2 regions of the Prauserella sp. PE36 genome follow, and region 1 is predicted to be linked to the other one. Evidence: riboswitches for the same ligand, from Rfam matches in the RefSeq annotation. Region 1 holds a riboswitch; the other holds the start of a gene.
What was found. Region 1 has a riboswitch for thiamine pyrophosphate ahead of thiO (glycine oxidase ThiO). Riboswitches for the same ligand answer to the same signal wherever they lie in the genome.
Positions count from the first base shown of each region.

Region 1 (4,135 bases):
GCACCGGCGCGAAGGTGCTGAAGCTCAAGCGGCTCCGGCTCGCCGACGGGGAGCCGATGGCGCTGGAGACCACCCACCTACCGCTCGCCCGGTTCCGTGGCCTGCGCAAACAGATCGCCGAGGGTGGGTCCCTCTACGCTGCGTTGCGAGAGCGCTACGGAGTGGTGCTCGACCGCGCGGAGGAGACGATCGAGACCTCGCTCGCCGGGCCCCAGGAGGCCGAGCTGCTCGGCGCCGATGTCGGAATGCCGGTGCTGCTGCTCTCCCGGCACTCCTTTGCGGGCGACAAACCGGTGGAGTTCGTGCGTTCGATTTATCGGGGTGACCGCTACAAGTTCGTCACCACGCTCAGCAGGCCCTGAGTTCTGATCGATTTCCCGGCGAGCGGGTTGACCGGACCCGCCGCCGGGTACGCGTAGGCCTTGGCGGTTTTCGGGACGGCGCGGTGATCTTCGTGGTCTCACGTGAATTCAGTGTGAGATCAAGAAAGTCCATTGTGGATCGCCGTGTCCGTGCTCACTCTTGGCAACGCCGGGATCGTTTCCGGCGATAAATACGTTGAGGGTTCTGGAGACGGCGAGTCCGCGCGAGCGATCGGAATCATGACTAGGGAGAAGCAGAAAGAAGAGCAAGAGGAAACGGAGAAGTCCGGCCTCAAGCCCGCACAGGTGATCGCGGCCGCACTTGCCGCGATCACGGCGGCGTTCCTGGGGTCGTCGCTGGGTGTGTACGGGACCGTGCTGGGCGCCGGTGTGGTCAGCATCGTGACCACTGTGGGCAGTGAGGTCTACCTGCGGTCGCTGAAGACCACGAAGGAAGCCACCAAAAAGGCCAAGGCGATGGCCGCCGCGATCACCGACGCGCGCGGCTGGCAGACCAAGGTGCAGCAACGGACGGCGGTGGCCGACCAGCCAACCGTGCCCACCACCCGGATGCCGGTGCCCGGTGACGAGCGAACGAGATATCTGCCCAAGCCGGACGAGACCAAGACGGTGTTCCTCCCCAAACCGGGCGAGGGGGGCGACGAGCCCCCGGCCGAGGAACGGCGGGCGTGGTGGAAGCGCCGCTGGCCGCTGCTGGTCGGCACGAGCGTCGCGGCGTTCGTGATCGGGATGTTCGTGGTGACCGGCTTCGAGCTGGCGACCGGAAGCTCACTGTCCGGCAACGGGCGCAGCACGGTGAACGAACTGGTCGGCAACACCTCCGGCCAGACCGAGCACCGGGAGCAGCAGCCGGGTCAGCAGCCCAGCACCGAGCAGCAGGAGCCGACGGGCTCCACGGAGACCACCGGGGAGAACACGCCCACGCAGGAGAGCACCCCCGGCCCGACCGAGGAGCAGCAGCCCCCGCCGGCTGAGCCATCGCCGAGCAGCAGCTCCTCCGAGCCCACCCCGACGGAGGAGCAGTTGCCCCTGCCCGGCGACCTGCCCGGCGACCAGGGCGGGCAGGGCGGCGGCGGGCTCGAGCTCACGCCCGAAGCGGTGCCGTGAGTCCCTTCCGCAGCTCGGCGGCCGCGTCACGGGGATCGTCGGCCTCGGTGATGGCCCTGACCACGACGGCCCGGTCGGCTCCCGCGGCCAGCACCTCGGGCACCCTGCCGAGGTCGATGCCGCCGATGGCGAACCACGGACGGTCCGTGTCGATGCCGCCCGACACGGACCGCACCAGGTCGAGCCCGGGAGCCTCACGGCCGGGTTTCGTCGGGGTCGGCCAGCACGGCCCGACGCAGAAGTAGTCCACGCCGGGTTCCGCCGCGGCCGCACGCGCCTGCTCCGCCGAGTGCGTCGAGCGGCCGATCACCGGCTCGTCGCCGAGCACGCGGCGCGCGACCGTCACCGGCAGGTCGTCCTGCCCGAGGTGCAGCACGTCGGCGCCCGCCGCGAGCGCGACGTCCGCCCTGTCGTTCACCGAGAGCAGCGCGCCGTACTCCGCGCACGCCTGCGCGAGCACCTCCAGCGCGGCCAGCTCCTGGCGCGCCTCAAGCGGCGCGCCGCCGGTCTTGTCACGCAGCTGGATGATGTCGACACCACCCGCAAGCGCCGCGCGGGCGAACTCGCCGAGGTCGCCGCGCGTGAGACGGGCGTCGGTGCACAGGTAGAGGCGGGCGTCCGCGAGGCGCTGGCGGATCTGATCACCATTGAGGCCGGGCATGGCGTCACCGTAGTACGGCCCTGTACGGTGGGGGACGTCCGCACGGGAGCCCGAGGCACGGGCTGAGAGGGAGCCGCCGCTCCGACCGTGGAACCTGATCCGGATCATGCCGGCGCAGGGAGCGTGATTCCAATGACCAGCAACCCCAACCTCGCGATCGTCGGCGCCGGTGTGATCGGCCTGGCCATCGCGTGGCGTGCCGCTGCCTCCGGACACCGCGTGACGGTGTTCGACCCCGATCCCGCCCGTGGCGCCTCGTGGGTCGCAGGCGGGATGCTCGCGCCGGTCACCGAGGCCTGGCCCGGTGAGGAGGCCGTGCTCGAACTGGGGGAGGAGTCGCTACGGCGGTGGCCGGCCTTCGCCCGCGAACTGGCCGCCGAGGGTTTCGACCCCGGGCTCTCGTACTCGGGCACGATCGTCGCCGCGTTCGACCACGCCGACGCCGAACAGCTGCGGGTCCTCGGCGAGTACCTGCGAGAACTGGGCCGGGAGGCGACCTACGTGACGGGCCGCGAGCTGCGCCGCACCGAGGGCGGGCTGTCCGGTGCGGTCCGCGGCGGGCTCGTGGTGCCAGGCGACCTCGCCGTCGACAACCGCAGGCTCCTCGACGCGCTGCTCGGCGCGGCGCGGCGGCACGGTGCGAGGTTCGTCGCCGAGGCGGCCGAGGAGGTCACCGAGGACTCGGTGCGCACCGCCTCCGGAGAGCGTGGCTTCGACACCGTCGTCCTCGCGGCCGGTGCGTGGAGCGGCAGGCTCGCCCCCGAGCTGACCGGTCACGTCCGCCCCTTGAAGGGCGAGATCCTGCGCCTGCGGGCCCGCCGGACCACCCTGCCGCCGCCGGAGCGCACCGTCCGCGCGTTCGTCGAGGGCAGGCCCGTCTACCTCGTCCCGCGCGCCGACGGCGAGCTGGTGCTCGGCGCCACGCAGTACGAGGCCGGGTTCGATCCGGCCCCCACCGCCCGCGGCGTGCGCGAGCTGCTGGAGGGCGCCGAACGGATCTTCCCCGCCGTCGCCGAGTACGAACTCACCGAGACGAAGGCCGGACTGCGCGCCGCGAGCGCCGACAACCTGCCCTACCTGGGCGAACTCGGCTCCGGGGTGCTCGCGGCGACCGGCCATCACCGCAACGGGCTGCTGCTCGCGCCCGTCACCGCCGACGCGGTGCTCGCCCTGCTCGCGGACGCGCCCCTGCCTCCGGGAGCCGCGGCGGCACACCCAAACCGGATTCGCAGCGAGGAACGAGTCTGATGCACATCCACATCCACATCAACGGCGAGGAACGGGAGTTCCCCGACGGCAGCACGGTGGCCGACCTGCTGACCGCGCTGGGCACGCCGCGCCAGGGCGTCGCGGTGGCGCTCGACGGCGAGGTCGTGCGCAGGGCGAACTGGGCCGAGGTCGTCGTGCCGGACGGCGCCCGGCTGGAGATCCTCACAGCCGTGCAAGGAGGGTAGAGATGATCGACGAAGGCGATCACCTGGTGATCGGTGACCACAAGCTCACGTCGCGGCTCATCATCGGCACCGGCGGGGCGGCCAACCTCAGCGTCCTGGAGCGTGCGCTCGTGGCCTCGGGCACGGAGCTGACCACGGTCGCGATGCGCAGGGCCGACGCCGAGGGCGGCTCCGGTGTGCTGGAGCTGCTACGGCGGCTCGGCATCACGCTGCTGCCCAACACCGCGGGCTGCCGCAGCGCGGCGGAGGCGGTGCTGACGGCTCAGCTCGCGCGCGAGGCGCTGGAGACCGATCTCGTCAAGCTCGAGGTGCACGCCGACGACCGCACGCTGCTGCCCGACCCCGTCGAGACACTGGACGCCGCCGAGCGGCTGGTGGCCGACGGCTTCACGGTGTTCGTCTACACCAACGACGATCCCGTGCTGGCCCTGCGCCTGGAGGAGGCGGGCTGCGCGGCGGTGATGCCGCTGGGCGCGCCGATCGGCACGGGGCTCGGCATCCGCAACCCGCACAACATCGAGCTGATCGTG
Region 1 covers NZ_QEQT01000111.1:55,986-60,120, forward strand. Annotated here, with positions in the region: gene DI005_RS36940 (GntR family transcriptional regulator) at 1-362, shown strand, start outside; gene DI005_RS36945 (hypothetical protein) at 603-1,490, shown strand; gene thiE (thiamine phosphate synthase) at 1,468-2,151, opposite strand; TPP riboswitch at 2,184-2,289, shown strand; gene thiO (glycine oxidase ThiO) at 2,284-3,399, shown strand; gene thiS (sulfur carrier protein ThiS) at 3,405-3,605, shown strand; gene DI005_RS36965 (thiazole synthase) at 3,608-4,135, shown strand, end outside.

Region 2 (4,135 bases), on a different contig from region 1:
CAGGCCGGTGATCGCCCTCAGCAGCGTGGACTTGCCGGAGCCGGATGGCCCGAGCAGGGCCAGCACGTCACCGTCGGCGATCTCCAGCGCGGCGTCGCGCACGGCCGTGAACGACCCGTACGTCACCGTCAGCCCGTCGACCGTCAGCATCAGAACTCCCCTACCTGCGCCTGCGGCGCCCGCAACCGCTCGATCAACGTCGCCACGAGCACGGTCACCAGCATCAGCAACGTGCACGAGGCATAGGCCAGCTGGCTGTTCAGCTCGCCCGGCCTGCTCACGAGCGCCCCGATCGCCACCGGCAGCGTCGGGGCGTCGGGCCTGGCGAGGAAGCTCGTCGCGCCGAACTCGCCCAGCGCCACGACGTAGCCGAACGCGGCGGCCGCGGCGAGCGAGCGGGCCGCCAGCGGGAGGTCGATCTCGCGCCACACCCGGGCCGGTCTCGCTCCGAGCGTCGCCGCGGCCTGGCGCAGGCGCTCGTCCACCGATCGCAGCACCGGCAGCACCATCCGCACCACGAGCGGGATGATCACCAACGCCTGCGCGAACGGCACGAGCAGTGGCGAGGTCCGCAGGTCACCGGGCAGTTCGCCGAGGGTGATCAGGTAACCGAAGCCGACCGTCACCGCCGACACCCCGAGCGGGAGCATCAGGGCGGCGTCCATGGCCTCGCCCGTCGCGCGCGCTCCCCGCCCCGGCGAGCGCCTCAGCGCCACGAGGGTCCCGGCGGCGAGCACGCCGATCACGAGCGCGAGCACGGTCGCGTCGGACGCCGTGCGCAGCGAGTTCAGCGCGGCGTCCCAGCCGGTGACGCCGAGCGTGCCGTCCTCACCGCTGCCCGCGAGCGCGCGGTAACCGGCAAGGCTCCAGCCGTCGCGTGAGGACACCGACCGCAGCACGAGCGCGACGATCGGTGCCAGCAGCAGTGCGAGCACCCCGAACGCCGCTCCGACGACCCACCACTCGCGACCCTCCGGGCGGCGCGCCGTCTCGGCCTTCGACCGCAGCCGCACCGCGGTCTCCCTGCGCCTGCGCGCCAGCGCCCCGATGGCCAGCGCGGCGAGCACGGCGGCCAGTTGGACGAGCGATAGCGCGGCGGCGCCGGAGAGGTCGAGCAGGTTCACCGTGCGCAGGTAGATCTCGGTCTCCAGCGTGCGGTAGCGCGACCCGCCGAGCATGAGGACGACACCGAAGCTGGTGGCGCAGAAGAGGAACACCACCGCGGCCGCCGACGCGACGGCCGGAGCGAGCGCAGGCAGCGTGACCGTGCGGAACGCCCGCCACGGCGACGCGCCGAGCGCCCTCGCCGCGTCCTCGGCCCGCCGGTCGAGGTGCGCCCACAGGCCGCCGACCGTGCGCGCTACCACGGCGACGTTGAAGAACGCGTTGGCCAGCACGATCGTGGTCACTCCGCCGTCCGGCCAGAGCGCCCGGAACGCGAGCCCCACCACCACGGTCGGCAGCACGAAGGGCACGAGCACGAACGTGCGGACCAGCGCCGTCCCAGGCAGGCGCACGCGCGCCAGCAGGAAGGCGACGGGGAAGCCGAGGACGACGGCGACCACGGTCGCGGCGGCCGCCTGCGCCACGGTGAACGCGGCGAGCTGCCACGTCTGCGCCTCGACGAGTGCCTTGGCGACGCCGCCGTCGGTGAAGCCGAGCCGCAGGATCGCCACGACCGGCCACGCGAAGAAGACCACGAGGAACGCGATGGGCACCACCGCGAGCGCCGTGACGCCCGCGGCCGAGGTTCGCGGACCCGCGCGGAGTCCTGGCCTTCCTAGCCTTCCAGCAGCGCGCGCCATTGCTCGATCCACCGCTCACGGCCCGCCTGCACCTGCTCGCCGGGCAGCGACGCGGGGTCCTCCGGCAGCGGCGCGGCCTGCGCCCAGCCGGACGGCAACGCCACACCCTCCCGCGCCGGGTAGACGTACATGTTCTCGGCGACCGTGGTCTGGAACTGCTGGGAGAGCAGGAAGTCGACGACCTTGCCGGCCTTGTCGGGGTGCTTGGCGCCCGCGAGCACCCCGGCGTACTCGACCTGCCGGTAGCACGTGTCGAGCAGAGCCTTGGTGCGCGGCTTGCCGTCGTCGCCGATCTCCGCGGCCGGCGAGGACGCGTACGACACCACGATCGGCCTCGGGCCCTGGCCCGAGGAGCCGGAGAACTCCTGCGTGTACGCCTCGGTCCAGCCGCTCACCACCTGCACGCCGTTGTCCCTCAGGCGCTGCCAGTACTCCGTCCAGCCCTGTTCGCCGTAACGGGCGACGGTCGCGAGCAGGAACGCGAGCCCTGGCGACGACGTCGCGGGGTTCTCCACCACCAGCAGGTCGCGGTACCTCGGGTCGGCGAGATCGTCGAACGTCGCGGGCTCCGGCAGGCCGCGCTCGGCGAACCACCCGGTGTCGATGTTCACGCACACGTCGCCGACGTCGACCGCGGAGAGCCGGTGCTGCGAGTCCACCGAGTACCGCTGCGGGCCGCGGTCGGCCTCCGGGCTGGTGTAGGGCTCGAAGACGTTCTCCGAGAGCGCGCGTGAGGCGAACGTCGAGTCGACGCCGTAGGCGACGTCGGCGATCGGGTTGGCCTTGGTGAGCACGAGCTTGTTGGTCAGCTCACCGGCGTCGCCCTCCTTCAGCACGCGGATGCGGATGCCGGACTGCCGCTCGAATGCGTCGAGCACCTCCTGCGGGGCCGCCCACGACTCGTGCGTGACGAGCGTGACCGTGGTGGGACCCTCGGCCTCCTGGTCGTCGTTCCCACCCGTCAGGGTGCAACCCGCGGTCAGCAGCCCGGCCAGTGACAGTGCGGCCGCCGCACGAAGGAACCTCATCAACCCTCCTTGTCGTGACCGGCGTCGTCCCGGCAAGGAGTGGGGCCTCCCTGCGCCGGCATGATCCGGATCAGGTGCGAACGGTCGTGGGCTCTCGCCCACCTCTCAGCCCGGCCTTCGCCGGACTCCCGTGGCAAACGTGCAGCGTACTCGCCTCGGTACCACCATGGACGCATGGCAGACGTACTCAACGACGAACGCATCGACGAAGCGCTGGGGCACCTGCCCCAATGGCAGCGCGAGGGTGACGCCATCCGGCGCGAGGCGAAGCTCGCTTCCTTCTCACAGGCGATCCAGGTGGTGAACCGCGTCGCCGAGATCGCGGAGAACGAGAACCACCACCCGGACATCGACATCCGTTGGCGCACACTGACTTTCCGGCTCAGCACCCATTCCGAGGGCGGCATCACGGAGAAGGACATCTCCCTCGCCGCCGAGATCGACGGGGTGATCGACGAGATGTGATCTCCGCCGGGATGGCAACCTCCGGTGTGTCGTGGCGCGTTGTCCGGGTAGCCGCAAGAGGGTGGAAGGGAGTGCGCGATGAGCCGTTCGAGCAACGCTGTCAACACATCCGGAGTCTCGGGTGCCACGTCCCATCGCAGGCTCTCGATCGTCTCGGGGCTGCTGATGCTGATGGTCTTCGGCGTCGGGGCGCTGCCCGCGGCAGCGGAGACCCGGGAGCGAGCGGCCACCGCAGAGGGCAGCGACATCACGCAGGCGCTCGTGGTGGGCGGTGGGGCATTCGCACTCATCATCGCGCTGGCGGGCGCGGTGCTGTTCTACACCGCGAAAGGCCGTCGATTGTGAATTGGCCCACAGTTCACCGCCGAAGCTAACAACGGGGACGGGTCAGGCGCTGTCAGGGGTGAATCGCCCACCACCAGTCATTTTGGGGACCACATGAACCGCGCCCCCGTTCTCTCACCGGGTCAGCAGGCCGTCGTGACCGCGTTCGCGGTCACCGTCACCCTTCTGTTCGTGATCCTGCTCGCCGCGGCGGGCTGAGCCACCACACGCCGAAGCCGAGGCGCCCGGTCCGCCCGGCGCCTCGGCGCTAGCGTGCTCGCGTCAAGGCGGTGAACCTGCCGCGATCTCGGGACACGGAAGGACGCCGTGGAGGCGCCGACCACGAGGTCGCGAATCGTGCTCCGGCGCGGTGTGATCGATGCCGTTCAGGCCGTGGAACACGGAGAGCGCCATCCGCGACAGGCGTTTGTCGCCACCGAAGGCCGCCGCAGTGACCGGCCCCGTTTCTCCGGAGATCACTCAGGAACGGACGCGGTAGCGCACGTGCGCCTC
Region 2 covers NZ_QEQT01000110.1:104,127-108,261, forward strand. Annotated here, with positions in the region: gene DI005_RS35765 (ABC transporter ATP-binding protein) at 1-150, opposite strand, end outside; gene DI005_RS35770 (iron ABC transporter permease) at 150-1,805, opposite strand; gene DI005_RS35775 (thiamine ABC transporter substrate binding subunit) at 1,781-2,833, opposite strand; TPP riboswitch at 2,864-2,975, opposite strand; gene DI005_RS35780 (4a-hydroxytetrahydrobiopterin dehydratase) at 3,008-3,298, shown strand; gene DI005_RS35785 (hypothetical protein) at 3,377-3,643, shown strand; gene DI005_RS35790 (dihydrofolate reductase family protein) at 4,103-4,135, opposite strand, start outside.
Region 2: linked by a shared signal. The riboswitch ahead of DI005_RS35775 (thiamine ABC transporter substrate binding subunit) and the one ahead of thiO (glycine oxidase ThiO) in region 1 are both predicted to bind thiamine pyrophosphate.